One region of the Marinobacter sp. DUT-1 genome, then DNA from elsewhere that is predicted to be linked to it. Evidence: predicted binding sites of a transcription regulator. Region 1 holds the regulator's gene; each other region holds the start of a gene.
What was found. Region 1 encodes sigma-54, which starts transcription at its own class of promoters, with help from an activator protein. Its sites were predicted from a motif close to ANTGGCATNNANNTTGCTNT; they were not measured.
Positions count from the first base shown of each region.

Region 2: the regulator sigma-54 is predicted to act here: its motif matches at 1,699-1,718, upstream of ACQUTG_RS08235 (PEP-CTERM sorting domain-containing protein).
Region 3: the regulator sigma-54 is predicted to act here: its motif matches at 1,889-1,908, upstream of glnA (glutamate--ammonia ligase).
Region 4: the regulator sigma-54 is predicted to act here: its motif matches at 3,345-3,364, upstream of ACQUTG_RS10140 (PEP-CTERM sorting domain-containing protein).

Region 1 covers NZ_JBNRLS010000001.1:75,541-83,572, forward strand. Annotated here, with positions in the region: gene ACQUTG_RS00335 (KpsF/GutQ family sugar-phosphate isomerase) at 1-316, shown strand, start outside; gene kdsC (3-deoxy-manno-octulosonate-8-phosphatase KdsC) at 316-885, shown strand; gene lptC (LPS export ABC transporter periplasmic protein LptC) at 882-1,487, shown strand; gene lptA (lipopolysaccharide transport periplasmic protein LptA) at 1,471-2,022, shown strand; gene lptB (LPS export ABC transporter ATP-binding protein) at 2,000-2,725, shown strand; gene ACQUTG_RS00360 (RNA polymerase factor sigma-54) at 3,101-4,612, shown strand; gene hpf (ribosome hibernation promoting factor) at 4,628-4,939, shown strand; gene ptsN (PTS IIA-like nitrogen regulatory protein PtsN) at 5,023-5,493, shown strand; gene rapZ (RNase adapter RapZ) at 5,522-6,406, shown strand; gene ACQUTG_RS00380 (HPr family phosphocarrier protein) at 6,413-6,682, shown strand; gene mgtE (magnesium transporter) at 6,803-8,032, shown strand, end outside.
Region 2 covers NZ_JBNRLS010000002.1:572,683-580,714, forward strand. Annotated here, with positions in the region: gene ACQUTG_RS08230 (TIGR03013 family XrtA/PEP-CTERM system glycosyltransferase) at 1-637, opposite strand, end outside; gene ACQUTG_RS08235 (PEP-CTERM sorting domain-containing protein) at 878-1,651, opposite strand; gene prpD (2-methylcitrate dehydratase) at 1,797-3,281, opposite strand; gene prpF (2-methylaconitate cis-trans isomerase PrpF) at 3,398-4,582, opposite strand; gene acnD (Fe/S-dependent 2-methylisocitrate dehydratase AcnD) at 4,669-7,266, opposite strand; gene prpC (bifunctional 2-methylcitrate synthase/citrate synthase) at 7,350-8,032, opposite strand, start outside.
Region 3 covers NZ_JBNRLS010000005.1:126,485-134,516, reverse strand. Annotated here, with positions in the region: gene ACQUTG_RS16510 (DUF4124 domain-containing protein) at 1-157, opposite strand, end outside; gene glnA (glutamate--ammonia ligase) at 330-1,733, opposite strand; gene typA (translational GTPase TypA) at 2,150-3,961, shown strand; gene pip (prolyl aminopeptidase) at 4,173-5,135, shown strand; gene dtd (D-aminoacyl-tRNA deacylase) at 5,219-5,674, shown strand; gene ACQUTG_RS16485 (porin) at 6,176-7,174, shown strand; gene ACQUTG_RS16480 (CYTH domain-containing protein) at 7,271-8,032, shown strand, end outside.
Region 4 covers NZ_JBNRLS010000003.1:17,216-25,247, reverse strand. Annotated here, with positions in the region: gene ACQUTG_RS10150 (Ig-like domain-containing protein) at 1-1,662, opposite strand, end outside; gene aupA (alkane uptake protein AupA) at 1,677-3,014, opposite strand; gene ACQUTG_RS10140 (PEP-CTERM sorting domain-containing protein) at 3,456-4,109, shown strand; gene ACQUTG_RS10135 (Ig-like domain-containing protein) at 4,211-5,539, opposite strand; gene ACQUTG_RS10130 (HNH endonuclease) at 6,325-6,606, shown strand; gene ACQUTG_RS10125 (hypothetical protein) at 6,676-7,119, shown strand; gene ACQUTG_RS10120 (hypothetical protein) at 7,385-7,876, shown strand.

The sequences.
Region 1 (8,032 bases):
CAGTGGCGCCTTGCTGGAGATTTCCCGCAAGGGCCTGGGCATGACGACCGTAGTGGATGCCAAAGGCGACCTCACCGGCATCTTTACCGACGGCGATCTGCGCCGCACCCTGGACCGGTCCGTGGATATCCACAACACCGCCATCGAGGAAGTAATGACCCGCCACGGCAAGACCATTGCCGCCGACCACCTGGCGGCCGAAGCCCTGAACATCATGGAAGAGATGAAGATCAACGCCCTGCCGGTCACCGACGAGAAAGGCGCCCTGGTCGGCGCCATCAACATGCACGACCTGCTCCGGGCGGGAGTGATCTGATGGCCGACCTGACCAGTCCGCTGGCTTCGCAATGGCCTGAAGAGCTGATCGCCAGGGCCGCCCGCATCCGCCTGATCGCGCTGGATGTGGACGGCATCATGAGCGACGGCAAACTCTATTTCAGCGCCAACGGCGACGAACTCAAGGGCTTCAATATCCTCGACGGCCTTGGCCTGAAACAGCTGATGGCAGCCGGCATCACCGTCGCTGTCATCACCGGCCGGCGCTCACCGTTGACCGAAAAACGCATGAACGACCTGGGCATCCCGCACCTGATGCAGGGCCGCGAAGACAAGAAGGTGGCCTTGCAGGAGCTGGTGCGCACCATGGACATTGCTCCGGAGGAAATTGCCTACATGGGGGACGACCTGCCGGACCTGCCGGCACTGCGCTTTGCCGGTCTGGGCATCACCGTACCCAACGGCTACTGGCTGGTGCGACAGCATGCGGACTACTGCACCAGCGTGGCCGGTGGCAATGGCGCCGTACGGGAAGCCTGTGACCTGATCCTGACCGCCCAGAACAAACTGGACGCCGCACTTGCCCCCTACCTGGAGCCGGCGGGATGAGCAGCCCCCTGGAGTCGCTCCGGCAAGTCAGCGAGCGCCCGCTGGTGCGGGCGCTTGCGGTGATGGCCCTGGTCGCCGTGGCCCTGTTCCTGCTGTGGCGCAGCGACGAGCCGCCGGCACCGGACCCGGAAGCTGCTGCCCTGCGCGGCCCGACCGAACCGGATGGCTTTGTGGTGGACGGTACCTACACCGCCTATGACCAGAACGGCAACCTGGAAGTGCGCTTCTCCAGCCCGCGGATCGAGCAGTTCGAGGAGGGCAACATGGCCACCATGGTATCGCCCACTGCCCGCATCCGGGGCGAACCCGGCACTGAACCCTGGACAATCTCGGCGGACAACGGCAGCCTGCTGCAGAACGAGAATCTGCTGTACCTGACCGACAACGTGCGTATCATTCGCCCGATTGGCGACCGTGAGGCGACCCTGACCACGTCAAAGCTGACGCTGGACAACGATCAGAACATCATCTATACCGACGCTCCGGTGGAGATCACCGATCGCATCGGCGTTACCCGTGCCACCGGCATGAAAGCCTGGATCAACGAGCGAATTCTGGAGCTCAACTCCGACGTGGAAGGACGTTATGAGACCGTTCAATAAACATCCGTCCGGCGTGTTGGCCACCCTGCTGGCGCTGGTCCTCAGCGGCCCGGTCCTGGCCTTCGACCTGGATTCCGACCAGCCGATCACCGTCAGCGCCGACAGCGCACGGCTCGATGACAGCAAGGGCGTGGCCACCTATACCGGTGACGTGATCCTCACCCAGGGCAAGACCCGACTGACAGCCGAACGGGTCGTGCTGTACCGCAACACCGAAGGCCTGAACCGTATCGAGGCGTCCGGCGCCCCGGCCCACTATACCCAACCGAGCCGTGACGGTGAGGGCGAGACCGATGCCCGCGCCCTTAACATCACCTGGTCTGCCACTGACCGGCAGCTGACCTTTGAACGGGAGGCGGTGATTGAGCAGAATGGCAACCTGTTCCGCGGCGACCTCATCCATTACGACACGGTTCGCCGGGTAGTTACCGCCGAGGGCGGACAGGAAACGGGATCCGGCACTGGCCGGGTTGAAATGGTTATCCAGCCCCGCAGCACCAGACAGGGATCCGATGGCAGTACTGAGAGCCAGTAACCTGGCAAAGAGCTACAAACAGAAGAAGGTGGTCATCGACGTTTCCCTGGAAATCCAGAGTGGCGAGATCGTCGGCCTGCTCGGCCCCAACGGCGCCGGCAAAACCACCTGCTTTTACATGATTGTTGGCCTGGTGCCCGCCGATCGCGGCCGCATCACCATTGATGGCCAGGACATCACGCCCCTGCCCATGCACGGGCGTGCCCGCAAGGGAATCGGCTACCTGCCCCAGGAAGCCTCGGTATTCCGCAAACTGACCGTGCGGGACAACATCATGGCGATCCTGGAAACCCGCAAGGGCCTCGGCCGGGCCGAGCGTGATGCCAAGCTCGAAGAGCTATTGGAAGAGTTCCACATCACCCACATTCGCGACAGCGTCGGCATGGCACTCTCCGGCGGCGAGCGCCGGCGGGTGGAAATCGCCCGCGCCCTGGCCATGGAGCCCGCCTTCATCCTGCTGGACGAACCCTTCGCCGGCGTGGACCCGATCTCGGTGAGCGACATCAAGCACATCATCCGCCACCTGCGGGACAAGGGCATCGGGGTACTGATCACCGACCACAACGTGCGGGAGACACTGGATATCTGCGAGAACGCCTACATCGTCTCCGGGGGGCATATCATTGCTTCCGGCAGCTCGGAGGAGATTCTGGCGAATCAGCAGGTGAAAGAGGTGTATCTGGGGAACGAGTTCCGGCTCTGAGAGTGGGGTCTGAAGAACGCCTTCTTCTGACCCCGAGTTGGAATTGAGCACAAGCCAAAGGTCCAGGTTGGGGTCAGATGAAAGTTTTCATCAGACCCCTGAGTCAGGGGCCACCCCAGGGGTCTGAAGAACGCTTTCTTCTGACCCCGGGTCGGATTTGAGCACGAGCCAAGGGTCCAGGTTGGGGTCAGATGAAAGTTTTCATCAGACCCCTGAGTTACATCCCCGCCACCTTTCATGTTCAATCTGACATCCAATTCCAGTAAACTCGGCAAAGAACTTGCTTGCTACGGCAACTAGCTAGCATACAAAGCATTTTTTCTCTGATGCCAAGGTGACAGAGCGTGACGAGTAACGGATCCTGAACGTATGGTGATGAAAGCTTCATTACAGTTAAAGCTGGGTCAGAGCCTGACCATGACGCCCCAGCTGCAACAGGCGATCCGGCTTCTGCAGCTCTCCACCCTCGATCTGCAACAGGAAATCCAGCAGGCCCTCGATTCCAATCCGATGCTGGAAACCTCCGAGGACGACGACCACGCCGAAGCGCCGGCGGACAACACCGAAAATCGGGACGACCAGGAACAGGATTCCACTGCCAGTGCCGAAACCGGTGATGACTGGGACGATGCCGGACCGGAATGGACCGGCGAGAACGAGGTTCCCGATAACATCCCGGACGACCTGCCCGTCGACACTGCCTGGGACGACATCTATCAGTCCGCGCCGGCCTCTTCGGCCCGCAATGACGACGACAACGAACAGGATTTCGAGACCCGCAACTCGCCGACGGAAACCCTGCACGATCACCTGGAATGGCAGATCAACCTGACACCCATGAGCGAGCGGGACCGGGCCATCGCCCATGCCCTGCTCGATGCGGTAGACGATCACGGCTACCTGACCAGCCCTCTGGAGGAGATCCATGCCGGCCTGCAGGACGACGCCGACGAGGATCCCCTGGAACTGGACGAGGTGGAAGCGGTGCTGCACCGGCTCCAGCATCTGGACCCGGCTGGCGTGTTTGCCCGTGATCTGCAGGAATGCCTGCTGATCCAGCTCAACCAGCTGCCGCCGGACACCCCCTGGCTGGCCCAGGCTCGGCTGGTGATTACCCACTACATCAACCTTCTGGGTAACCGGGACTACGCCCAGCTGCTGCGCAGAAGCCGCCTGAAGGAAGATCAGCTGCGGGAAGTCCTGGCGCTGATCACCGGCCTCAACCCCCGACCGGGCGATGTGATCGACCACGGCGAGCCGGATTACGTCATCCCCGATGTCATCGTCAGCAAACACAACGGCCGCTGGCGGGTGGAACTGAATCCGGAAATTGCCCCCCGCATCCGCGTGAATGCGAGCTATGCTTCTCTTATAAGGCGTGCGGACAGCAGTGCAGACAACACCTACCTGCGGGATCAATTGCAGGAGGCCAAATGGTTCATCAAGAGCCTGCAGAGCCGGAATGAAACCCTGCTTAAGGTGGCCACCCGCATCGTGGAGCACCAGCAGGGCTTCCTGGACCAGGGTGAGGAGGCGATGAAGCCGCTGATCCTGTCCGATATTGCCCAGGCCGTGGACATGCACGAGTCCACCATTTCCCGGGTGACCACACAGAAATACATGCACACGCCCCGGGGCATCTTTGAGCTGAAGTACTTTTTCTCCAGCCATGTCAGCACGGATGAAGGGGGTGAATGTTCCTCAACGGCCATTCGCGCGATGATCCGGAAACTGATTGCCGCGGAAACTCCTAAAAAGCCATTGAGTGACAGTAAAATTGCAGCCATGCTAGGAGAACAGGGCATCAAGGTGGCAAGACGCACCGTGGCCAAGTACCGGGAGGCGATGCATATTCCGCCTTCCAATGAACGCAAACGACTGGTGTAACAACAGGAGACGCCTATGCAACTCAATATTTCAGGCCATCACGTAGAATTGACTCCCTCCCTCAAGGATTATGTCACCGAGAAGTTCGACAAGCTGGAGCGCCACTTTGACCACATTTCCAACTGTCAGGTGACCCTGGAAGTCGAAAAGGTGCGCCAGATTGCGGAGGGGACTCTGCATGTAGCGGGTGGCGGTGAAATTCATGCTAAGGCCGAGAATGAGGACATGTACGCAGCCATCGATGCCCTGATCGACAAGCTGGATCGTCAGGTTCTCAAGCACAAGGAAAAGAACGTAGACCGGATGCACGGTAACGGGCAGCGTTAACAGTCCGTCTCCATGCGGTAATCCAATGGCGCTGCGGCACTTCGGGTGTCGCAGCCTTTTTTTTACGGAAATGCAGTCGATCCATGAGCGACACATCCCTGACCATAGACAACATCCTTGTACCGGAGCTGACCCTCTGCCGGGCGCCGGCATCAAGCAAGAAGCGGGTTCTGGAGTTCATCGCTGAAAAGATCCACCAGCAGGATGAAACCCTGAGCGACACCGAGATCTTCAACAACCTGATCGCGCGCGAGCGGCTCGGAAGTACCGGAATCGGCCAGGGGATTGCCATCCCCCACTGCCGGCTGGAGGGCCTGGACCGGGTGATCGGTGTGCTGATGACGCTGGAGGAAAGCGTCGAGTTCGATGCCATCGACAATCAGCCCGTGGACCTGGTGTTTGCCCTGATCGTGCCGAAGGAGGCGACCAGCGAGCATTTGGAGCTGCTGAGCCAGCTGGCCGAGAAATTCAATGAGCGGTCCTTCTGCAACAGGCTCCGCGAGTGCGAAGACGCCAGGACATTGTATGAGCGCATGACAGCCGCTAACGGCTGAACCCGACTTTACCGGAGGTATGCTGGGCATGAAGTTGATCATCGTGAGTGGCAGGTCAGGCTCAGGCAAGAGTACCGCACTGCATGTACTGGAAGATCTGGGCTTCTACTGCATCGACAACCTTCCCATCGGGTTGCTGTTTCCGTTGACCCGGGAAGCGGCCGCCCAGGAAAGGCCGGGGCGGCTGAACAAGATGGCTGTGAGTATTGATGCCCGCAACCTGTCCGGTGAGCTGGCCAATTTCGAGGATATCTACAGTCAGCTGCAGGAAACCGGCATCACGGTGGAGATCATCTACCTGGACGCGGACGAGCAATCCCTGCTGCAGCGTTTCCATGCCACCCGCCGCAAGCATCCCCTGAGTGACGACAAGACCTCCCTGCGCGAGGCCATTACCAGCGAGAAGAAGCTGCTGGAACCGCTGTCCAAGCTTGCGGACCTCTATATCAACACCACCGGCATGTCGATGTACGAACTGCGGGATCAGGTCAAGCAACGGGTGGTGGGCCGTAAAGAGCAGGAACTGGCCCTTCTGTTCCAGTCCTTCGGCTTCAAGCACGGGGTGCCGCTGGATTCCGATTACGTGTTTGATGTCCGCTGCCTGCCCAACCCCTACTGGGATACCAGCCTGCGCAAGTACGTGGGCACCGACCAGCCCGTGATCGATTTCCTGGAGCGGGAGCCGGCCAGTCGCAAGATGGTCGATGATCTGATCGCTTTCCTGGACACCTGGCTGCCCGGCTTTGCCGAAAGCAACCGCAGCTACATGACCATTTCTATCGGCTGCACCGGCGGCCAGCACCGCTCCGTGTATATCTGCGAGCAGCTGGGCAAGCATTTCCGCGAACGCTACAACAACGTGCAGGTGCGCCACACCGAGCTGCCCCACCTGCAAGCCCGGGGAGAGACCTGAAGCACCATGATTCGCCGCCCCATCACCATCATCAACAAGCTCGGCCTGCACGCCCGCGCCACGGCCAAACTGGTGGCGACCGCCTCCGAGTTCGACAGCCAGGTCCGGATCGCCCGCAACGGCCGCGAGGTGGACGCCAAAAACATCATGCAGGTGATGATGCTCGCCGCCAGCCAGGGTACCGAAGTGGAGCTGATTGCCGAAGGGCCGGATGAGGAACGGGCCATTGAGGCGCTGGTCAGGCTGATTGATGATTATTTTGGTGAGGGGGAGTAAGCGTGAACATGGGGTCAGAAGAAGGTGTTCTTCAGACCCCTGGGGATTTAACCCCGTTTTCACTCACCTGTAACGCCTAACTCCGCTATAATAAAGGCGTTTTCAGCAAGCAGGTGATCCATGACCGATATTCTGGAAAAAAGCCAGGCCAGGCAGCGTTTGCGCTCTCTGAGTGAGGCGCTGGATAGTGGTGCCCTCAAGCAGGTTGCCCGCATCCTCAATGGCGGCCTGAGCCCCAGTGATATCGCCCACCTGCTGGAATCCTCCCCTCCCCGCCAGCGTGCCCTGCTCTGGAACCTGGTGGAGAAGGATCTGGAGGGTGAAGTCCTCCAGTACCTCAGCGATGACATCCGTAGCTACTTCCTGAGCCAGCTGAACGCCCAGGAACTGGCGGACATCATCGAGGATTTCGAGTCGGACGACCTCGCCGACTTGCTGCAGCAGCTGCCGGACACGGTGATCCAGGAAGTCCTGGACACCATGGACGAACAGGACCGGCTGCGGGTCGAGGAAGTGCTGTCCTATCCGGAGGACACCGCCGGCGGCCTGATGAACACGGACACCATCACGGTGCGCCCGGACATCAGCATCGACGTTGTGCTCCGTTACCTGCGCCGGCACCGCAACCTGCCCCCGATGACCGACAGCCTGATCGTGGTCAGCCGGCGGGACGATTTTATCGGGGTGCTGCCCATTACCCGGATCCTGGTGTCCAACCCTGCGGCGACCGTGCGGGAAGTCATGGACACCGAAGTCGAACCCATTCCCGTGACCCTTTCCGACACCAAGGTAGCGACCATGTTCGAGCGCTACGACCTGATCTCGGCGCCGGTGGTCAATGAGGAGGGCCGGCTGCTCGGGCGCATCACCATCGATGACGTGGTCGACGTTATCCGGGAAGACGCCGACCACTCCCTGATGAGCATGGCCGGTCTGGACGAAGATGAAGACACCTTCGCCCCGGTCTGGAAAACCACCCGCCGCCGGGCGGTGTGGCTGGGCATCAACCTGGTCACCGCCTTCATCGCCTCGGCGGTGATCGGTCTGTTCGAAGCCACTATCAGCAAGGTGGTCGCCCTGGCAGTGCTGATGCCCATCGTCGCCAGCATGGGCGGCATTGCCGGCAGCCAGACCCTCACACTGGTCATCCGCGGCATGGCCGTGGGCCAGATCAGCGGCGCCAACGTTCGATGGCTGCTGAACCGGGAGTTCTTTGTGGGTGCCCTGAACGGCCTGTTCTGGGCGCTGGTGGTGGCCACGGCTGCGGCCGCCTGGTTCCAGGATCTGCTGATCGGCGGTATCATCGCCGCCGCCCTGGTCATCAACCTGGTAGCCGCCGCCTTTGTGGGT
Region 2 (8,032 bases), on a different contig from region 1:
CATGCACCCGAAGGGAAAGAACAAATCTGTGCAGCGCCACAGCCGGCGTAACCAGCTGGCTCTTGCTCACAGCCACCGGTTCACCCGGCATAGGCACAAAACCCGCCAGCGTAAAACCTTTCCGGTTGAACGGTGTCTTCAGGTCCTCCAGCAACTGACTGGCTCTTGGTCCGGCGCCCAGCACCAGCACCCGCCGCTTGAATGCGTCCTTCCCTACCAGAGCGAAAAAGACAGTTCTTACCAGTCCCAGCATGAACAGCCCGAACACGGCAGCGGTGGTCAGAACACTGGTGTGCCCCAGATACCACAGCCAATCACCACCAATCAGATAGGCCAGACCGCAAAGTGGAAGGCTGATGATCAGGGCCATGAGGGTCCGCAGCATCATGCCTGACATGCCCTCTTCCAGGCGCGCCTGATGAACCGCAACGGCCACCATCACAAACAGATTCAATAGAGCAAAGGCGAGCGCAGAGGGAACGACATACCAGATCTGCGTAATGAAGAACGAAACGTCACCAAAAAAAGCAAAAAAAACAGACAGGCAAAACGCCAGAATCAGGACCAGAAGATCAATCAGCCCCAGGATCAGGAAGGGTAAATGAATGTAATGCCGAAAAAACCTGACGTGAGCCACATAAACTCCTTGTGTTCTTCACGTAACAACCACAACTTTGCCTCACCGGAATGCAGGGTTTTTAACTCTTTCCTGAGCACCTGGTCCGGTCTCAACCGGGCAATAGCTTACTTACAAAGTGTAACCTGTTTTTACAGTCCGTCAACAAACCGCCCTTCGGAAAGTCCGCGAGAATGCCGGCAAAAAATTTCCCCGGCTTCCCCGCGGAGCCTTCGGTTCTGGATTGATTTGATATGGAATTTAACAGGCGGTGTCAGATGACTTGCGCCGCTTCATGACTCCCATTCCGACAAGTCCAAGACCCAGCAAGGCCAGGGTTCCGGGCTCCGGAACGGTACCGACTGTCACATTGTCGATGCCGAAACCATCGTTCTCATCGTTGGTGTAGAAGGTCAGCGAACTGATTGCCACATCGCTCATGATGCCGACGTAGAAGGCAGAGCCACTCGCGAGGCTGGGATCGAATACCGCGCCGAGATCAAGCGTACCTTCAGTCTGATCTGCGAACAGAATATTCATGATACCGCCGACATCATTGGGATCCGTCAGATAGAAGCCCACGGCGGTGTACATGCCCGCAAGCGAGAACTTCATCTGCTGGGAATCCATGCTGTCGAGCCAGTTCTGGTTCTCACCATCAGCCGGCATGGGGTAACGGCCACTGAACGGACTGGTGTCCGAATTCAGGATGGCCAACCCACCCGCGCAGCTGAAGCCACCATCGTTACAGGACTCGGACGGATAATCTCCGCCAGGCTGCAACTGGGTGAAGTCGCCAACGCTGGTGTTGATGGTAGTGGTCTGGTCTGCCGAGCCGGTGGCTGCGGTAAACCCTTCGAAGGTTTCTGTTGTCGTATCCTTGAGGAACGCCAGAAAATCCGTCTCTGCAGCCTCAGCCTCCGTGACTCCCGGACCGCTGACGGTCACGTCGATCATGGCGGCATTCGCTACTGAAACGGAAAATGCAGAAGCAAGCGCAATCCCCGTTAGTTGCTTTGCTAGAGCCAATTTCATGTCTCACTCCTTTGACAATGATTGTGGGTATGTCCACGCCCTCCACCAAAGCAAACAAGGAGCCAACTTCTATTTTTTTTCGCCCTTTCAGTAAGTTAAAAAATGCATCTAAAAGCAGTGTAAAAAATACTGACGGTTTCTCCCCTCAAATCACAAAAAGATTTACAAACTCTGGAACCGACACTTTTTCAAGCCTCTGCTGATCTCTGCTCAAACTGAATATCCGCTCACATTGCTGCACCGGAAACCGCGTCCCCAGATTGGCCCGGAATTTCTCCTCCAGCAGAGGAATCCCATCTTTCCGACGCCGGCGATGGCCAATCGGGTACTCCACGGCCACCTTGTCGGTACTGGAACCATCCTTGAAGAATACCTGTACAGCGTTGGCGATGGAGCGCTTCTCGGGTTCCAGGTATTCGCGGGTGTAGCGGGGGTCTTCCACCACTTCCATCTTGTCCCGCAGCTCGTCGATGATCGGGTGGCCTTCGTGGAAGCTGTCTTCGTAGTGCTCTGCCGTCAGGCTTCCGAAGATCAGCGGTACCGCCGTCATGTACTGCAGGCAGTGGTCCCGGTCCGCCGGATTGGCCAGCTTGCCTACCTTGGAAATGATGCGGATCGCAGACTCATGGGTGGTGATAACGATCTTGTCGATCTCGTCCAGTCGGTCTTTTACTTCCGGGTGCAGCGTAACCGCCGCTTCGGCTGCGGTCTGGGCGTGGAATTCCGCCGGGAAGGAAATCTTGAACAGGATGTTTTCCATCACGTAGGAGCCGAACGCCTGTGGCAGGGAGAACTGCTGCTCCTCCTCGGGCTTGAGCTTCTGGTCCTTGTTGGTCTTGCTGAACAGGACGTCGTAAAAGCCCCACTGGGGCGCGGTCAAGACACCCGGAATGCCCATCTCACCACGCATGGCGATGTCGGCGAGCCGGACCGCACGGGAGCTGGCATCCCCTGCTGCCCAGGATTTCCGGGAGCCGGCATTGGGAGCATGGCGATAGGTCCTGAGTGCCTGGCCGTCGACCCAGGCATGGGACAGGGCCGACAACAGCTGTTCCCGGTTGGCACCCATGAGCTTGGCGGCCACGGCCGTTGAAGCCACTTTCACCAGCACCACGTGGTCCAACCCCACCCGGTTGAACGAGTTCTCAAGCGCCAGTATGCCCTGGATTTCATGGGCCATGATCATCGCTTCCAACACATCCTTCATGACGAAGGGTTGCTTTCCTTCGGCCACCCGCTTCTGGGACAGGTGATCAGCCACCGCCAGGATGGCCCCCAGGTTATCGGAAGGATGGCCCCACTCTGCGGCCAGCCAGGTGTCGTTGTAATCCAGCCAGCGGACGATGCAGCCGATGTCCCAGGCCGCTTTTACCGGGTCGAGCCGGAACTGGGTGCCAGGCACCCGGGCGCCGTGGGGAACAACGGTCCCTTCGACGATGGGGCCAAGATGCTTGGTGCATTCGGGAAAACGCAAGGCCAGCAGGCCGCAGCCAAGGGTGTCGATCAGGCAGTTACGGGCCGTATCCCAGGCCTCATCGCTGTCGATCTCATAGTTCAGGACATAATCCGCGATCTTCTGGAGTACTTCGTCATAATCCGGACGGACATTGACGTCGAACGTTGCAGACATGCTGTTGCCTCCTTTCCTGATTGCTTTCCCGGGCAAATAAAAATGCCCCCGGCTGTTTACCCTCTACCTGAAAGATAGACGGTATACAGTCCGGGGGCATTGTCGGTTCAGCGGGTTCAGCCCTGGAACGAATCCCCCGGCACCCTCACCCAACCTTCCATCAGAATCCGCGCACTGCGGCTCATGATGGCTTTTGTCGCGGTCCACTGACCATTTACTTCCTTCGCCTCCGCGCCAACGCGCAGGGTTCCGGACGGGTGGCCGAAGGTGACGTGGGTACGGTCCCCGCCGCCCGCGGCCAGATTGACCAGTGTACCCGGAACTGCAGATGCCGTAGCGATCGCCACCGCCGCGGTGCCCATCATGGCGTGATGGAGCTTGCCCATGGACAGGGCACGTACCAGTACGTCGATGTCACTGGCGGTGATTTGCTTGCCACTGGAGGCTACGTAGTCCACCGGTTTTGCGACGAAGGCGACCTTGGGCGTGTGCTGACGGTTGGCTGCTTCGCTCACGTCCTGGATCAGACCCATCTTCACGGCGCCGTGGGCACGGATGGTTTCGAACATCTCCAGCGCCTTCGGATCGCTGTTGATGTCGTCCTGCAGCTCGGTGCCCTTGTAATCAATATCTTCGGCATTGATGAAGATGGTCGGGATACCGGCATTGATCATGGTGGCTTTCAGGGTGCCCAAACCGGGCACGTCCAGGTCGTCCACCACATTGCCGGTGGGGAACATGGCACCGTCGCCGTCGGCCGGATCCATGAATTCGATCTGGACTTCCGCCGCCGGGAAGGTCACGCCGTCCAGCTCGAAATCGCCGGTTTCCTGCACTTCACCGTTGGTGATGGGTACGTGGGCGACGATGGTCTTTTTGATATTGGCCTGCCAGATGCGGACGGTGCAGATGCCGTTTTCCGGAATCCGCTCTTTCTCTACGAAACCGCCGTTAATGGCAAACGCACCGACGGCTGCAGTCAGGTTGCCGCAGTTGCCGCTCCAGTCCACGAAGGGCTTGTCGATGGAGACCTGGCCGAACAGGTAATCGACGTCGTGGTCCGGCTGGGTGGGCGCAGCCAGGATCACGGTCTTGCTGGTGCTGGAGGTGGCGCCGCCCATACCGTCGGTCTGCTTCTGGTAGGGATCGGGGCTGCCGATTACCCGCAGCAGCAGCTTGTCCCGGGCTTCACCGGGCACCTGTGCGGCTTCGGGCAGGTCCTGCAGGCGGAAGAACACGCCTTTGCTGGTGCCGCCACGCATGTAGGTGGCGGGGACTTTGATTTGGGGAGCATGGGTCATGGGTTTGCTCTCTGTATCCGTGAAGATGGGGCTGGTCATGAACATGGGGTCAGATGAAAGCCTTCATCTGCCCCCTGCTTTGCGACTCACGCTGCCCCTTCAGACTCCAGGAAGTCCTGGGCGAAGCGCTGCAGCACGCCACCGGCCTTGTAGATGGAGACCTCTTCCGCGGTATCCAGGCGGCAAATCACGGGCACGTGTTCGGTGCTGCCGTTCTTGCGGTGGATGACCAGGGTCAGCTCGGCGCGCGGCGCCGGGGTGCCTTCCACATCGTAGGTCTCGGTGCCGTCGAGGGCCAGGGTCTTGCGGGTGGTGCCTTCCTCGAACTGCAGGGGCATCACGCCCATGCCGACCAGGTTGGTCCGGTGGATGCGCTCAAAACCTTCGGCCACGATCGCTTCGACACCAGCCAGGGCAACGCCCTTGGCCGCCCAGTCACGGGAGGAACCCTGCCCGTAGTCGGCGCCGGCGACGATGATCAGCGGCTGCTTGCGCTCCATGTAGGTCTCGATGGCTTCCCACATGCGGGTCACCTTGCCTTCCGGCTCGATGCGGGCCAGGGAGCCTTGCTTCACGTTGCCGTTCTCGTCCAGGACCATCTCGTTGAACAGTTTCGGGTTCGCGAAGGTGGCACGCTGGGCGGTCAGGTGGTCACCACGGTGGGTCGCGTAGGAGTTGAAGTCCTCCTCCGGCAGGCCCATCTTCGCCAGGTACTCACCGGCGGCACTGCTGGCCAGGATCGCGTTGGACGGCGACAGGTGATCGGTGGTGATGTTGTCCGGAAGGATCGCCAGCGGGCGCATGCCCTTGAGGGTCTTCTCTCCGGCCAATGCACCTTCCCAGTAAGGCGGGCGACGGATGTAGGTACTCTGCGGACGCCACTCGTAATTCGGGCTTACGTTTGCCTGGGCGTCCCGGGTGATGTCGAACATCGGGATGTAGGTCTGGCGGAACTGTTCCGGTTTGACCGACTGCTTCACGATGGCGTCGACTTCCTCATCACTCGGCCAGATATCCTTCAGGGTGATGGGGTTGCCGTCCTGATCGTAACCCAAGGCATCCTTCTCGATGTCGAAACGGATGGTGCCGGCAATGGCGTAGGCAACCACCAATGGCGGTGACGCCAGGAACGCCTGCTTGGCATACGGGTGAATCCGGCCGTCAAAGTTCCGGTTGCCCGACAGGACCGCGGTGGAATACAGGTCCCGATCGATGATTTCCTGCTGGATTTTCGGATCCAGGGCACCACTCATGCCGTTACAGGTGGTACAGGCAAAGGCCACCACACCAAAACCGAGGTTTTCCAGCTCTGGCAGCAGGTTGGCTTCTTCCAGGTACATCTTTACGGTCTTGGAACCCGGTGCCAGGGAGCTCTTCACCCACGGCTTTCGGGTCAGGCCCAGCTTGTTGGCGTTACGGGCAATCAGGCCGGCCGCCACCATGTTGCGCGGGTTGGAGGTGTTGGTACAGCTGGTGATGGCTGCGATGATCACCGCGCCATCCGGCATCTTGCCCTCTTCCAGTTCCCAGTCGCCGGCGATGCCGCGCTTGGTCAGCTCGGAAGTCGGCAGGTGCGCGTGCGGGTTCGACGGGCCAGCCAGGGTGCGGGTGACCTTGGACAGGTCGAACTTCAGCACCCGTTCATACTCTGCATTCTTCAGGCTATCGGCCCACAGGCCAGTTTCCCTGGCATATTTCTCCACCAGGGCTATCTGGTCGTCTTCGCGGCCGGTCAACTTCAGGTAGTCGATGGTCTGACCGTCAATGTAGAACATCGCGGCGGTGGCGCCGTATTCCGGGGTCATGTTGGAGATGGTGGCACGATCACCCACAGTGAGGCTGTCGGCACCCTCGCCGTAGAACTCCAGGTAGGCACCAACCACCCGCTCTTTACGCAGGAATTCGGTCAGGGCCAGCACCATGTCGGTACTGGTAATGCCCGGCTGAAGCTTGCCGGTGAGCTCGACGCCCACAATGTCCGGCAGGCGCATCATGGAAGCGCGGCCAAGCATCACACTCTCGGCTTCCAGGCCGCCCACGCCGACTGAAATGACGCCCAGGGCGTCAACCATCGGGGTATGGCTGTCGGTCCCGACACAGGTATCCGGGAAGGCCACACCGTCACGAGCCTGAACCACCGGAGACATCTTCTCCAGGTTGATCTGGTGCATGATGCCGTTGCCCGGCGGGATCACATCCACATTCTTGAACGCGGTCTTGGTCCAGTTGATGAAGTGGAAGCGGTCGTCGTTGCGGCGGTCTTCGATCTGACGGTTCTTTTCGAAGGCATCTTTCTCGAAACCGGCGTGCTCAACGGCCAGGGAGTGATCCACGATCAGCTGGGTGGGTACCACCGGGTTGACCTTGGCGGGATCCCCGCCCTTCTCGGCGATGGCATCACGCAAGCCGGCCAGGTCCACGAGGGCGGTCTGGCCCAGAATGTCATGGCACACCACGCGGGCGGGGTACCACGGGAAGTCCAGATCGCGCTTGCGCTCGATCAGCTGCTTCAGGGAATCGGTCAGCATCGCCGGATCGCAGCGACGAACCAGCTGCTCGGCCAGGATGCGGGAGGTGTACGGGAGCTTGTCGTAGGCGCCGGGCTGGATGTCTTCAACCGCCTGGCGGGTGTCGAAGTAGTCCAGGTCGGAGCCCGGGAGTTGTTTGCGGTATTCAGTGTTCATGGTCGGCGGCTCAGATTTGTGAAGGTGGGGTCTGAAGGTGGGGTCTGACCCCGCATGGGGTCAGCCCCCTATTTCACGTCTTATCAGTCGCGCTGATCAATCGGCAGCCACTCAGCGTGCTCCGGACCGGTGTAGTCCGCGCTCGGGCGGATGATCCGGTTGTTGGCGCGCTGCTCTTTCACATGAGCGGTCCAGCCGGACACCCGGGACATCACAAAGATCGGGGTGAACAGCTCGGTCGGGATGCCCATGAAGTGATAGGCGGAAGCGTGGAAGAAGTCGGCGTTACAGAACAGCTTCTTCTCGCGCCACATGACTTCCTCGCAGCGCACGGAAACCGGGTACAGCACGGTGTCGCCCACTTCCTCGGCCAGCTTCTCGGACCACTTCTTGATGATGGCGTTGCGCGGGTCGGATTCGGTGTAGACGGCGTGTCCGAAGCCCATGATCTTTTCCTTGCGCTCCAGCATGCCCATCAGGCCCTTTTCGGCCTCTTCCGGGGTCTGGAACTTCTGGATCAGCGCCATGGCGGCTTCGTTGGCACCACCATGCAGCGGACCACGGAGGGAACCGATGGCACCGGTCACGCAGCTGTGAATGTCGGAGAGGGTGGAGGCACACACGCGAGCGGTGAAGGTTGAGGCATTGAACTCGTGCTCCGCATACAGGATCAGGGAGACGTTCATCACGCGCTCGTGCAGTTCGCTCGGCTTCTTGCCGTGCAGGAGCTCCAGGAAAACACCGCCGATGGAGTCACTCTCGGTGT
Region 3 (8,032 bases), on a different contig from region 1:
TAGTGACCGGTTTTACATCAACCGTTTCTCCACCCTCAATCGGCTCGTCGGAGAAGGTGACATTGCCCTGGGCGTCCACGTGGCGGTACACCTCACCAAGGGCCGGTGCCGAGAGCAAAACAAGAAAACCTGCCACCAATCCGTACTTCGCGTGCATAACCGTAACCTGCAATGATGGTTTGGTTTGATTATCAACGGCCTGTCAGGCCATTTCAACGCTCTGGTCGATCCTTGTTGGTTACATATCGTTAAGGGCGCGAGAGTGTGCGGCCGCGCACAAAAAAGCCCCGCACGGGGCGGGGCCTTCCAGTAATCCGATGGGAGTCGGATCAGCAGGAGTAGTACAGGTCGAACTCAACCGGGTGAGTGGTCATGTTCAGACGCTCCACTTCGCCCTGCTTCAGGTCGATGTAACCGGCGATCATGTCTTCAGTGAAGACGCCGCCACGAGTCAGGAACTCGTGATCCTCTTCCAGGCACTTGAGTGCTTCCTGCAGGGTAGTGGCAACCTGAGGAATGTTCAGGGCCTCTTCCTTCGGCAGGTCGTACAGATCCTTGTCCATGGCATCGCCCGGGTGGATCTTGTTCTGGATGCCGTCCAGGCCAGCCATCATCAGGGCGGCGAAGGCCAGGTACGGGTTGGCCGCCGGATCCGGGAACCGCACTTCCACGCGGCGTGCCTTCGGGCTGTTTACATACGGGATACGGATGGAGGCGGAGCGGTTGCGGGCGGAGTAGGCCAGCATAACCGGCGCTTCAAAACCTGGAACCAGTCGCTTGTAGCTATTGGTGGCCGGGTTGGTGAAGGCGTTGATCGCCTTGGAGTGCTTGATGATGCCGCCGATGTAGTACAGCGCCATTTCGCTCAGGCCTGCGTAGCCGTCGCCGGCGAACAGGTTCTTGCCATCCTTGTTCAAGGACATGTGCACGTGCATGCCGGAGCCGTTATCGCCAACCACCGGCTTGGGCATGAAGGTGGCGGTCTTGCCGTAGGCGTGGGCCACATTGTGTACGCAGTACTTCAGGATCTGAACTTCGTCCGCCTTGCGGGTCAGAGTGTTGGCGCCAACACCGATTTCACACTGGCCGGCAGTGCCGACTTCGTGGTGGTGCACTTCGATTTCCAGACCCATGGACTCCATAGCGGCACACATGGCGCCACGCAGGTCGTGCAGGCTGTCTACCGGCGGAACCGGGAAGTAGCCGCCTTTCACGCCAGGACGGTGACCGATGTTGTTACGATCGAAGTCTTCGCCGGAGACCCAGGCAGCTTCTTCCGAGTGCAGGGAGTACATGGCGCCCTGCATGTCTACGTTCCATTTTACCGAGTCAAATACGAAGAACTCTGGCTCCGGGCCGAACAGTGCGCCGTCGGCAATGCCGCTGGACTTCAGGTATTCCTCTGCACGACGGGCCACGGAGCGCGGATCACGCTCATAACCCTGCATGGTGGTCGGCTCCACGATGTTGCAGGTGATGTTGATGGTGGTTTCTTCGGTGAACGGGTCCAGGACGGAAGTCTCGTCGTCCGGCATCAGGATCATGTCGGATTCGTTGATGCCCTTCCAGCCTGCGATGGAGGAACCGTCGAACATCTTGCCGTCAGCGAAGAAATCCTCGTCGACCTCGGTGGCCGGCAGAGTCACGTGCTGCTCTTTACCGCGGCTGTCGGTGAAGCGCAGGTCTACCCATTTGACTTCGTGCTCTTTAATCAAATCAATCGTCTTGGACATTGTGCATGCTCCGTAAGTTATCCCGCGGTGCGGGCGCATTTCATGTTCGTGGTGCCGGATCGTTCAGTGAGACTGAGGTCCGATCTGTTTTTCGGGTTCGGGCAGCTTACCAAAAGCGTGCATCCCTTACCTGATAATTTTCGGCTGACTAAGCATAAGCAAGGGGCTTGCCAGTTTTTCACTTTTGCGCCAGAACGGCGCAGCCACAGGGCTTTCGGCCCGTTATGGCGCGTAGCCCGGATGGGTAATCCGCCGTTTTGCACCAAAGGAGTGCACCAAAAGAGTGCGATCACGCAGTAGATGCGTCATATCAGTGCGCAAGCGGTTGGTTAAAGAATAGGCACTAATCTTCATATTAACGACATCGACTTTTCGATATACTGCGCGCCGCTCATTTTTTCCTCAGGAAACCCGTTGTGATTGATAAGCTCAGAAATGTCGCCATTATTGCCCACGTAGACCACGGTAAGACCACCCTGGTTGACCAGTTGCTGCGCCAGTCCGGCACGTTGGACCGTAAGGAGCTCGAAAGCGAGCGCGTTATGGATTCCAACGACCAGGAAAAAGAGCGTGGCATCACCATTCTGGCCAAGAATACCGCGCTGAAATGGAAGGACTACGATATCAACATCGTGGACACTCCGGGGCACGCTGACTTCGGCGGCGAAGTTGAGCGGGTCATGAGCATGGTGGACAGTGTGCTGCTGGTGGTGGATTCCATCGACGGCCCCATGCCGCAAACCCGTTTTGTTACCCAGAAAGCGTTCGCCGCGGGCCTGCGCCCGATTGTGGTGGTGAACAAGATTGACCGGCCCGGCGCACGGCCCGACTGGGTTGTGGACCAGGTGTTTGACCTGTTCGATAATCTGGGTGCCACCGACGAGCAGTTGGACTTCCCGATTGTTTACGCCAGTGCCCTGAACGGTATTGCCGGCATGGAGCACGAAAACCTGGACGACAACATGGACGCCGTGTTCCAGGCGATTGTCGACCACGTGCCCGCGCCTGCCGTCGATCGGGACGGCCCGTTCCAGATGCAGATCTCCCAGCTCGACTACAACAGCTTCCTGGGCGTCATCGGCATCGGCCGCATCATGCGCGGCTCCGTCAAGACCAATACCCCGGTCGTAGCTCTTGGTACTGACGGCAAGAAGCGTAACGGTCGTATTCTCAAGATCATGGGCCACTCCGGCCTGCAGCGGGTGGAAGTTGACGAGGCCCAGGCTGGCGACATTGTGTGCGTCAGTGGTCTGGACCCGCTGTATATATCCGATACGCTGTGCGATCCGAACAATGTGGAGGCTCTGCCGGCATTGACCGTGGACGAGCCCACCGTGTCCATGACCTTCCAGGTGAACGATTCCCCGTTCGCCGGTAAGGAAGGCAAGTACGTCACCAGCCGCAACATCAAGGAGCGTCTGGAAAAAGAGCTGCTACACAACGTGGCTCTGCGCGTGGAAGAGGGCGACTCAGCGGACAAGTTCAAAGTGTCTGGCCGCGGTGAGCTGCACCTGTCGGTTCTCATCGAGAACATGCGCCGGGAGAACTTCGAGCTGGCCGTGGGTCGGCCGGAAGTGGTGATCCGCGAGATCGACGGCGTGAAGCAGGAGCCGTACGAGAACGTGATCGTGGATATCGAGGAGCAGCATCAGGGCGCCGTAATGGAACAGCTCGGCCTGCGCAAGGGCGAGATGACCAACATGATCCCGGATGGCAAAGGCCGCATGCGTGTGGAATACATCATCCCGGCCCGTGGTCTGATCGGCTTCCGTAACGCCTTCCTGACCATGACCTCCGGTACCGGTATCCTGACCTCCACCTTCAGCCACTACGGCCCGATCAAGGAAGGTGCCATGGGTGGCCGCCAGAACGGAGTGCTGATCTCCATGGCCAAAGGCACGGCGATGACCTACTCCCTGGAAACCCTGCAAAGTCGTGGCAAGCTGTTCCTGGCGCCGGGTGACGAGATCTACGAGGGTCAGCTGTGTGGTATTCACAGCCGTGATAACGACATCGTGATCAACCCCACCAAGGCCAAGAAGCTCGATAACATGCGCGCTTCCGGCAAGGACGAAGTGATCGGCCTGGTGCCGCCCATCAAGCACACCCTGGAGCAGGCGCTCGAGTTCATCGACGACGACGAGCTCGTGGAAGTAACACCCAAGTCCATCCGTCTGCGCAAGAAATTGCTCACCGAAAATGAGCGCAAGCGCGCCGGCAAGAAGTAAATTGCCGCCGGAATGAAATCGGGGCCAGATGAAAGCCTTCATCTGGCCCCTTTTTTATACCCCCCAGGGGTCTGAAGAACCCGTTCTTCTGACCCCATCTTCAGCCAAACTCCAGTAAAACGCTCTTCACCCCAGAGGCGTGAAGAGCGCTTTCTTCTGCTCCCATCTTCAGCCAAACTCCCATAAAAGCCTTCACGCCGGAGTTTTGCCCATGCTCACGCTCTACCCCGAAATTCAGCCCAACGCCCAACACCGCCTCGCGGTTGATCCTCCCCACGAGCTTTATATAGAGGAAAGCGGTAACCCCGACGGCATTCCCGTTCTGGTGGTGCATGGCGGCCCGGGCGGTGGCTGTGAGGATTACCACCGGCGCTTTTTCGATGCCGAGCGTTTCCGGATCATCCTCATGGACCAGCGTGGTGCGGGCCGGTCTACGCCGTTGGCGGAGCTGGAAGGCAACAGCACTGACAAGCTCGTCGAGGATATGGAAACCGTTCGCCAGTTTCTGGGCATTGATCGATGGCTTCTGTTCGGTGGCAGCTGGGGCTCAACCTTGAGCCTGGTATACGCGCAGACCTACCCGGAACGCGTCTCGGGCCTCGTCCTGCGGGGCATCTTTCTATGCCGGCCACGAGATATTCACTGGTTCTATCAGGAGGGCGCCAGCCGGGTATTCCCGGATTACTGGGAGGACTTCGAAGCGCAGATTCCCGAGGCTGAGCGTGGCGACATGGTTCCGGCCTACTACCGACGCCTGATCAGCGCCAACGAGCTGGAACAGATCCAGGCTGCCAAGGCCTGGTCGATTTGGGAGGGGCGATGCGCCACCCTGAATCCCAATCCCCGGGTAGTCGAGCATTTCGCCCATCCCCACGTGGCCATTGCACTGGCGCGAATCGAGTGTCATTACTTCATGAACAACGCCTTCCTCGAGCCTGATCAGATCGTCAGGGACGCCTACAGGCTGGCCGACATACCGGGGATTATTGTTCACGGTCGTTATGACATGGTCTGTCCACTGGACAACGCTTTGGCGTTAAGCAATGCCTGGCCGGAAGCCGACCTCAGGATCATCCGGGATGCCGGCCATTCTGCGTCTGAACCGGCCATTGTCGATGCCCTGATAAGGGGCGTTGAGGAAGTGGTCGCCAAAACCGGGAAACCGGTCGGATAAAAAGGCGTTGGCCGGGTTGCGGTCTTCCAGGAGCGGGGATACACTCTTGCCGATTCGTAATTTCCCCGTCTGTCAGGAAGCGAATGAAAGGGCTCATCCAGAGAGTATCGGAAGCCAGTGTCACGGTTGATGGCCAGTCAGTTGGCGCTATAGGTCGTGGTGTATTACTGCTGCTCGGAGTTGAGCGGGATGACGGGGCTGCAGAGGCAAAGGAGTTGTGCCGAAAAATTCTTTCCTATCGTATCTTTCCTGACGAGCAGGGCCGTATGAACCGCAGTTTGCAGGACATCGGTGGTAGTTTGCTCGTTGTACCCCAGTTCACCCTTGCAGCCGATACCCGCTCGGGAACCCGCCCGGGTTTTTCCCTGGCAGCGAAGCCGGAAGTTGCCAATGACCTGTATAGCCAGTTCGTTCGTCAGGCGAAAGAGAGCCTGGGGGGTGAGCATGTCTCGGAAGGGCTTTTCGGGGCGGATATGAAGGTACAGTTGATCAATGACGGGCCTGTGACGTTCATGCTGGAGGTTACAGGTTTGTCATAAATGGACGTTGCACCATGACCGGGCAGCGTTCGCCTGCGTGTTTATGGATAGTGCGCTGGATAACCCGAAGGGCGTGATATCTGGCCCGGGACAGAATTTCAGATGCTTTAGTAGGCTGAATTGAAAGAAAAAAATGGCGATTGGCCTCGAATTTGTAACGCATTGGTCACAAAAACGCACAGTGCTGCTGGCTATAAAGGGTTGCCTTTCTGGTGCCAAACAAGCTAAAAATGCGCTGTTTAAAATTTGCAAATGCGGGTTCTTTGTATTAAAACAGATTCATTACTCAGTGCTTTAAGAAAGTGCTGTAAGTAGCTGAGCTACAAAGATCTGCAGTTCTGCAGGTTTTCAAAAAAAGAAGAAAAGTTATCTGGATGTCATAAAAATGACATGGAGATAATGGAGAATCCGGCACATCCAGCCTGGCTGGTAATGCCTTAAAAAAATCGGGATCAGTACCCGTCGCTAAAACCTGAGTTAACTCAAAAAGGAAGACGCAACATGAAAAAGACGCTCATCGCATCTGCTATTGCAGCAGCTACTTTCTCTGGCGCTGTTGCAGCCCAGGAAAGCAACCTGCCGACCGTTTACGGCAACATTCAGTACGCAATCACCCACACCAATGTTGACGGTGGTGGTTCTACTGTAGATCACTTCGACAACGGTACTACTCTGGGTGTGAAGCACGACCACGAGATTGCACCGGGCATCACCGGTTTCCTGAAAATGGAACTGGAAGGCATCAACGCTGACGATAAAGCTGCCAGCAGCGGTATCGACAAGCTGGACGAGGCCTACATCGGTGTGAAGGGCGACAGCTTTGGTCAGGTCTGGGTTGGTTCCGACGACTCCATGTACGAGAGCGCCATCGACAAGATCGTGAACTTCCACGAAGTAGGTACTGGTATTGGCGGTAGCTACGACACCGGCGAAGGTGACCTGGTTCAGTACTTGTCTCCGTCCTTTGGCGGCCTGAAGCTGGGTGCAGCTGTTCAGGTTAACGGCGACGGCGATGCAGATAACAACGGCAAGTCCTACCCGTACCAGGTGGCCGCTATGTACAGCATCGATGCGCTCGAGCTCGCTGTAGCGATGGACTCAAACGACGGGAATACCTCCTACTCCAGCAATGATCCATCCTTCAATAACGAAAACACTTACGGTGTACGTGCTACCTACGCCATGGGTGATTTCAGCCTGACTGGTGAATACCAGACCCGCAAGGACGTTGGTGACGAGTACGGCGTGATCGGTGTGTACGCGCTGGGTGCCAACCAGTTCTCCCTGTCTTACCAGCTGGTTGAGTCTGATGCTCCGGATGCAACCAACGGTGATCAGAAAGACGTCGTTGCCCTGCAGGCCCTGCACAACGTCTCCGACAACATGTACGTCTACTTCGAAGGCTACCTGTACGGCTCTGACAACAACGAGTTCGTGCTGGAAGGTGGCGCTGGTGACGAGCAGTCCATCGCTGCAATCGGTGGTGTATACTACTTCTGATCAGCTAACCAGCTAATCAAGTAGTCAAAAACCGGTGACCTTCGGGTCGCCGGTTTTTTTATGTATGCTCAGGCAAAACCTGACAGGAAACTGGAAATGGCAGAAGAACTCGAGATCAAGTTGACGGTTGCAGAGGCGGACCAGCAAAAGGTTGAGGCCTGGCTGTCCAATGACGCGACCGCTGAATATGTTGGTGAAAAATCACTGATCAACCGCTATTTCGATACGCCAGCGGCCGACCTGAATCGGCAAAAGGCCGCCCTGAGAGTCCGTCAGGCCGGCGACAAGTCCATCCAGACCCTCAAGACCCGCGGGGAATTCGTCAATGGTGCCCACCGTCGGCAGGAGTGGGAGTGGCCGCTGCCGGGACCGGACCTGAGCCTCGGGCTGCTGGCGGACACACCATTGGCTGATCGGGTCAACCTGGCTGAACTTGAGGTCGTGTTTGAAACCAATTTTCAGCGCCGTATCTGGATGATCCGGCAGAATGGGGCCGAGGTGGAAGTGGTGCTGGACTCGGGAACGGTAGTCAGTGGTGATCAATCGGTGGCCCTGAACGAAGTGGAGTTCGAGCTCAAGGCTGGCAATGCGGACGTCCTGATGCAGTTGGCCAGAGAGCTGGCGGGGCAGGTGCCGGTTTTTCTCAACCTGGTCAGCAAGGCCGAGCAGGGGTATTTTTTGGCGGGACTCTACCGGCCGGAGCGTGTGCAGGCTGACCATGAGCTTTCGGTTACGGAATTCCTGTATCAGTTGAGTTTGGGTTGGCTTATCGGAACTTCCATCGGGTTTTCAGAGTCGGCTTTATCACAGGTACATCATGCTGCGGTAGAGACGAAAGTTGAGGGGCTCTGGCAAGAG
Region 4 (8,032 bases), on a different contig from region 1:
ATCAAGCCGGGTTTCCACGGGTACTGTACTTGCGTTGCCGGCATAGAGGATGAAAGCGGTGTCGAGGCTGTCTTCATCCAGAGGTTCATCAAAATTCAGCACAATCGGATCACCGGGGCGCTGCATCTGGTCCCGATCACCCGGAATGGCAGAATCCGGACCCGGCATCCAGCTAACGAGGGTCGGGCTGGTGGTGTCGGGCTCCCAGAGATCCTCGGCGTCGAGTGCAGAGTCGGTGTCAGTGGCCGCCTCGATACGGAAGGCGATGGTGGAGTCGGTGAACTCCTGACCCAGCAAATTGGGCTCAACGACACCGATGGCATCGATCGTCAGCACACCGTCCTCAACCAGGGCGATGCCGCTGAGTTCCACGCCCAGGAGGTTCTGGGACAGGGAGGCATTGGGCTGGGCCTCCTCGGTATTCATGGCTACGTCCATGAAAAGCTTCACATGGCGGGGCGCGTTGAGGTCATCGGTATAAGGGTTCGGCAGCAGGTAGCCGCTGGCATCGGAGATCATGGTGACCTTGATGTTGCCGGTCTGCTGAATCTCCCCAGTTACGGGATTGATGATTGGCACAGTGCCGTTGATCTTGACGTCCAGGCTGCTGCTGTTGAGCACACTGCTTCGCGGAACACGCAGTGGCAACGGCTCATCCGCCTCAAATGCCGGGGCGTAGGCGAGCTCGGCGAAGAGACCGCCTGTCTGTTGGGACGGGCCGGCGGTGCCCTGAAGCACGGAGTTCAGAGTAACGCCGTTGATGATCTGTCCATTGAGTTTCGAGGTGTTCGGCTCGGTGCCGGCCAGCAGACCGGAGTCGATGACCTCCTGGAACAGGACGACTGTTGGTCCGGTTTCCCGGACGGTAAAGGTCTTGTCAAAATCCAGTGTGGTACCGGGACTGGTCAGGCTCGGGAGTCCGGAGATGCTAAGCGTGTAAGTGGCACCGGCCATGAGCTCATCGGCCTTGGTGCCGCACTGTGCCGGCTCGTCGGTCAGGCATGGATCAACGGTGATCCGACGCTGGTCGACAAGGATTTTTGCCGGAACCTCATTACCGTCGCTGTCCTCGAGAAGGATGCTGCCACCCATTTTCTTCCACTGAGGGTGGACTGGCTGGGTCAGGAGAAGACGGAAGCTGGAGAAGTCCATTGGTTGCAGCTCACCCTCGGGGGAGGGGATCATTTCCGCCACTTCGAAACTCGGTGCCAGATTGTCTTTACTGGCAATGCCGGTGAATCCGGCTCGGGTAGTGAACTGGATCCCTTCTGGACCTTCCGCGTTCGGAGTGCCAACTGAATTGGCATTGGCCGCAGCGAGTGGTTCCACAAAGGAGATGGAATATTCGGTCCCGGTGCTGAGACTATCTGCAGGTTCCAGCTTCAGGCTGCGTCCGCCATCAACTTTGGTCACGGTAAAGTCGACGTTACCAGCGCTGTCCTGAACCAGTATCTTGCTCTGTATGTCCGCTTCTTCTTCCGTAATGGCATGGGAGAAGCGGATCACGATATCGGATTTGGGGCTGATTCCGGTCTGGCCATCGGCCGGATAGGAGTAGACGACGGAGCCGGATGGCAGCTCGGCGTTCAATGTCTGCTCCTCGCCCCCACAGGCAGCGAGCAAGATCGCGGGGACGAGTGCCAGGGTCTTGTTGTATTTCATGGCTGTACCTCTCCTCAGAACTTCAGGGTGATGGAGCCGGCGACCACGTGGACATCGCCGTCGGCTTTCACGTTGGTCTCATTGCCGTCGAAGTCCACCAGGGTGAAATCACGCTCCTGCAGCTGCTGATACTGGTAGCCCAGGTCCAGCCGGACCGGGTAGGCCAACAGACGGGTGCGGTCGTAGGTGGCGCTGATGCCAAGGCCGATCACGATCTTGTCGGTGTCGAGGTAGTTGATCTCGGGGTTGCGGGTGGATTTGAGGGGGGATTCTTCATAGGCAATCCCGCCTCGAACTGCGAAATTCTTGTTGAGCTGATACTCGCCCCCGACACGGGGGATCAGGATGTCGTCAAATTCGATCCGGCTGGCTGCTGCCACCGAGCCCTGATCCTTGATGCTGTCGGCAGCGAATTCATCCTCCAGCTCGGACCAGTTCTGCTGCTCGATGCTGCCACCAATGCGCCAGTTCTCACCCTGGTACTGGGTGCCGATGCCGATGGTTTCCGGCTGGAAAGAGTCAATGGTTGAAACAGCAAGACTCAAGCCGGGCTCCGGAATGGTCTGGGTGACGATAATGTTGGAGTCGATCGTGGTGGAGGCAGAGGACTTGGTCCGGTAAATGAGTGCAGATTCCCAGCCATCCAGGAAGCATTCACTGTCCGGACAGAACGTACTTCCCAAATCAATATTGGTGCCGAGGATGGTTTTCAGTGAGGGCTCGGCATTGACGGAGAGACGTTCGCGGGTGGTCTCGCCGCCCAGTGTGGACACGGCGTCGAGATTTGCCGTTGCGTCCAGCGTAACTCGTACTGAGGCACCGGCAGAAATGCCGCGCCAGATTTGCGTCGCGCCGCCGATATTCAGGAACAGTGGTTCCTTGCCGTACTGCAGGAATTGGCCGGTTTCGGTGGTTTCAGAGCTGAAAGCCAGCATTTCCTTGCCATATTTCTCCACGCCGGCAATGAAACCGAGATAGATCGGATGGTCAAAGCGGGTCAGTGACCCCAGGTTCGTTTTCATACCGATCAGCACGTGCTGGCTCGGGGAGTTGGAGAGCACATCGCCGTCCGCGTTGGGGTTGGCAGAGCGCAACTCCTGTTCCGCGTGCAGAATACCTGCCGTCAGTTCGCCGCGGGTGTCCTTGGTCAGGTACGCCGGGTTGTAGTAGGTGGCGGACACCTGGTCATTAAACATGGACAGGGACTGGGCGGTGGCAACGTCAACCGGCATTACACCATAGGTGGTGCCGAGGTTGCCCATGCTGGCAGTGGCGGACAGAGAAACACCTGCGGAAACCGCAGCAACTGCAAGGGACATAGCCCGTACGGAAAACCGGGGGGTGGTTACCATTGATACACTCCGTTATCTCGTTGTTTTTGTCCGTGCGCCGGTGCTTCCTGAGGGTGGCGCCACGTTGGTTCAGGGTTGCAGTGTATGTGGCTTGTCTTTTCGGGACTTTGGCTTTTTTGACACAGATCAATGTCTGTAGAACCACGTATATGCTTGGGGGTCGTGAAATCCCCGTTGTTACAAGCTCTTACCAGTGTTTTCCGAATTATGAAATGTTTAATGGTCACGGAATGTAAGGGACCGTGACGCGATGTCGAAAAATTTTACGATTTACTCCGGAGTGGCTTTTTTTTGCTCTCGTAACCGGCTGGCAGATATATGTTTTTCCATGTTGGCTCGCCTCTTGCTCATATCCGAAGAGAAAGTGGCCGTGCAGTTTTTGGTGGTGGAGGGGTTGATGCCTCTACCGGGACTGCATGTCGTACAACGGAGGGAAGTAACATGAAATTCAAAGGAAGGTTCTTGCCATCACTGCTTGCTGCTGGGTGCCTTGCGGGTGCCGGTGCGGCTCAGGCAGGGATGATTACGTATGACACCTGGACGAGCAATGAGAACGGATCAGGTAACTATATCTTCACGGTGAACGACAACGACGCGGGTTATTTCAACTACAGTCTGACTGTTGATCCGTGGAACGCAGAGGCGTTGGGCCTGTTTGTCGATTTCGGCAGCGAGACCACCGGCGGCGGCAGTGCGATGCTGACAGGCGCTAATGTCGCTTTGGTCGGGCAGGACACTTCGAGCAACAGCTGTGGCACAGGTTGCAACCTTGAGGGCTTGTCTTTCCCTGCATCATTTGATGGCCTGTGGGGGCTGGTGTTCCGCCTTGGCGAACAGGGCTTTGACGGTATCCAGACCTTCTCTTGGCAGACGTCAGACTTCGGCTTGGGTCTTGATGACTTCGGGCTTGTTGCTATCCGGGCTCAGCAGTTCTGCTCTGAAGGAACTCTGGATGGTAATAATGACGGCTGCGAGGGTAGCGACAAGTCTTACAGCTCCGACAAACCGCCGGTATCTGTTCCGGAGCCTGGTACCTTGGGGCTTCTCGGGTTAGGGCTTCTGGCCTTGGCCATCCGGAGGAAGAAGGCTTCCTGAAGCTCTGTGAAAGATCATGAGTGTTAAAAAACCGCTGGGTGAGATCCCAGCGGTTTTTTTGTCCAGAAAATTTACACCGTGCGTGGCCGCTTGTGTAGGGGTTATGTTTGAGGCGCGTCGAACGGTACCTCCACGCTGAAGGCAATATCGGTCGTCGCATCACGAAAATAGAAGACCACCTTGAACTCACCGGGAGGGTAGGTTGTTTCAGAATCCGATCTGAGTTCGCAGCCGAAGAAAGCTTCCTCTCCACCTTCGAGGATTCCGTTTTGATTATTCAGATCCAGCGGCGGCAGTGGGTTTGCGGGGTCGCAATCTATGAGGGTACTTCCATTGAAAAACTCGGCCTGGGTTGGTTGGAACCCAAAATCGCGATTTGAAGTATTTTTGATAAGTGCACCAAAATCTCCGTCGCGCAACATGCCGTTGAGTATAACTGGCTGCCTGATTTCGCTGGATTGCTGAATGACTTCATTGAAGTTGGATACAACATCCAAAGTGCCTTGAGCCTTGGCTGTGGTATTTGGGACGGCCGCAGAAAGCAGGTATTCGCCAACGAGTGTGGATTTGGCTTCTGTTTCAACCTGGTTGGTGCTGTTAATTTCAGCTTCAGTCGGTATGAAACTTACATCGCCGGATGACTCTGAGAAGACTATCGTCGTGGTAGGGCTCAGGACTCCACCAGTCTCATCATTGGCAAATACCGTAGCAAGAATAGATGCGCCTGTTACTTCATCCTTCAGAATAACATTTGGTGTAATAACGATTTCCATTCGCCCGGGAGCATCCGGAGCCGGAGCTATCATTAATTGCGTGGTGCCAGACACGGGCCCGGCAACTGCGGATATGGTTACTTCCCCTGGTTTGAGCGCAGATACCTGCCCTTCGTCAACTGTCGCTATAGTCTCGTCGTTTGAAGTCCATGTTACGCCGTTTGTTACGTCTTTTGAGGTGCCATCGCTGAAGGTGCCCCTTGCTGTGATCTGTTCCAGTGAACCATCCATGATGCTCTTGCTCGGTGGATCCGTGACGATCTTGATCAATGGGTTGCCGATGGTTACGGAGGCAGTAGTTGAAATGCCGTCGAGTTCAGCAGTAATTGTGGTTGATCCTTCGTTTTGAGGTATAACCGTAACGGTCCCGCCGGATCTCGTAATGGAAGCGATAGCAATATTATCCGAGCTCCAGTTAACCTGATCCGATACATCAGCTGTTGTTCCAGTCCTTACCAAAGTGGCAATGGCCTTTACCGTGGCACTCTGGTTAAGCGCCAGATTCAGGTTGTCAGGGTTTATGGAAAGGGAAATATCCTCCGTGGATTCCACGGTGACCGATTGACTTCCGCTCCCACCTCCACCACAGGCGCTGAGAACGAAAGCCAAGAAAAGAAGGGTTAATAGGGTCTGAAAGGTGCCGAGTTTGCTCCTCATGATGCCTCTCCATGGGTCTTTGACGACTTCATCTGTTCCCTCGGGGAATTACGATCAATGATCCAATTTCCTGGCTCTGGGGACGGTTCTTGTCAGGCTCGACGCAGTGTCGAGTGAGCCTTGGCCGGTAATTCCTGCCTGTCGTCGGCCATCGGTCGGCGATGTGCTCCGGTCACTTTAAAATTAGTCGATAAAGATAGGTATTGCACAAATTCAGGTGGGAATTGTATTGGGGGCAGGGAAGTGGTGGGCCCAGCTGGGCGAAGCAGGATGAAGCGGAAGCATGGCTTGCGCCCTGCGAAGCGACAGAAATCTGTGATTTCTGGCTGGAATAGTCCAATGAGGTCCATCGCGACTGAAAGGAGTGGTGGGCCCAGCTGGACTCGAACCAGCGACCAAGGGATTATGAGAGCCTTGCAGGAGTGCTTTTTGCAGCACATAAGTCCTCAGTCATCCACAAAACAATGACTTACGAACTAGTATCTCCACTTTGATCCACAATCAACCAGGGTTTGGTTGACAGTACGTCGACACTCTCGGGTTTACCTTTCTCCCAGAATCAGCTAACTTAGGTTTCAACTAAACCGAGTAGTTCGGGTTTATCCGACTACTCTTCGCCCTCCAGTTCGAAGTATCTCGGCTGGTTCTTCAGGTATCGCTTAAGCGATTCTGAGGTACTGAAAAAGCCGGTCTATTTCGTGTCTAAAAAAAGATATTCCCTCAAAAAAAATCGTAATTCAGTGTACCTCCGTCAGCATGGTCTTTGCATATACTGCCGCAAGCCTATGTGGATCTCCGATGTCGAAAGCTATGCATCTCATTACGGTATCTCTGTAAAGCAAGCATCTTTCTTTCAGTGTACTGGCGAGCATCTCGTTGCTCACTGTGAGGGAGGAAAGGCGAATGCATCAAACATCGTCGCGGCATGCAAATTCTGCAATACAAAGAGACATGCTAGAAACCGTCCAGAAGATCCAATCTCCTATGCATTTCATGTGCAACAAAGGTTGAAAAAAGGCTCCTGGAATAATCACTTACTCAACCTCGCAGCGAATTGTAATTCTTAGTATGGTGACCAGGTGAACCGCAGTCAGCGCTGTCACAACCATGTAGAACTATTAAAAGGAGCAGTAATCGTGAGGAACCTGGTATTTATTCTCTGTTTCATCTTCAGCGGATCCGCTTTGGCGAGCATTCTGGATGATCTGAAGAAAACGCCAGCCACCAAGTATGAGGTTGGAGTCGTTCGGTTAGAAGTTGGCGCAATGATGTTGTCCAAAAATCTTGAGGGTAAGTCTGCTGGAGAAGGAGGGGTTAAATTCAAAGGTGCCAGGGTCGACGAAAATCCAGGAAGCGTTGAATTCGTGTTCATGGTAGAGAGCAGAGCTAAGGATATCAGCGAAGAACTTTGCCAGGTTATGAAAAACAAGTTTGATGAACAGGGTGTCATAGAAGAGATGAAAAAAGACGTTTGGCCAGGTCTTTCCGATTCTCAGTACGCTGCACTTGGTGAGGAGTTTTTCCTGACGGTTGAGCTGGTGTCCAAAGAGAATTCCGCCTTTACACTCAGCTGCAAATAATTGTGCTTCGTGGCTGCGTTTTCTTCATTGGAAATCGTGGCCACCGGGTTCTACCCCGTTAGCCGGATTGATCACCTCACTCGGATTAGCCTTCAGATAAATCCATATTAGTCATTAAAACATGTGCTTATGTAGTTAGGAGTCTATCCTGACACATTGACAACTACAGGCAGGTAGGCAACTCGTTGACACATGCATTCCGTGCTATCTTTAGCGCCACCGCTTGTTGGAATGTAAGCTAATCAGTTGTAACGTAAGGAATGTTATGTCAATTTTTCGCCCCTTCTGTTTTTCCGCCATATTGCTCTCTGGCTGTGCCTCTCAACCTGCAACAGAAATGAGCCGCGACGAAGTTCTGTCGTCCCGTCTACCAGGTACATGGGAGTGTTCTTTAATTGAGAAATCTCCCGATGGGAATTTATCAATTGAATCTACCGACCAATATCTTCCGACTGGCGCTGCAAATTCGTTCGGGTCGATGACGATTTCCGGTGGCGAGTTGCCGGTAGAATTGAAATTTGCGTTCTCGGTAGCCGGAACGTGGGAAATCATGGATGAGAAGCTGATTGTGACGTCTCAGGATATGAAGATTAAGAACGTCTCGCATCCTGAGATGGATTCATTCTTTAATCTTGAGGAATTCATGCCTCAGGGCCTCAGCGATGCTAGTACGATAAGGGTCTTAACGTCTGAAGTTCTTGTTCTGGGAATTGACAGGAATTCTCCGCCAATTGATTGTTCTCGAATCGATGGCTAGCTCTTTCCTTTGGGTGGGCGCTGGCCAGCCATAGCGCCCACAACTTCAAACGGAATAACAGAAGTGGCGGGAATTGAACCCGATGTCGCGCCTTTTCAAAGCAACACAGAAAACCACTATTCTCGCAAAATCAGTAGCCTGGTTAACTCTTCTCCC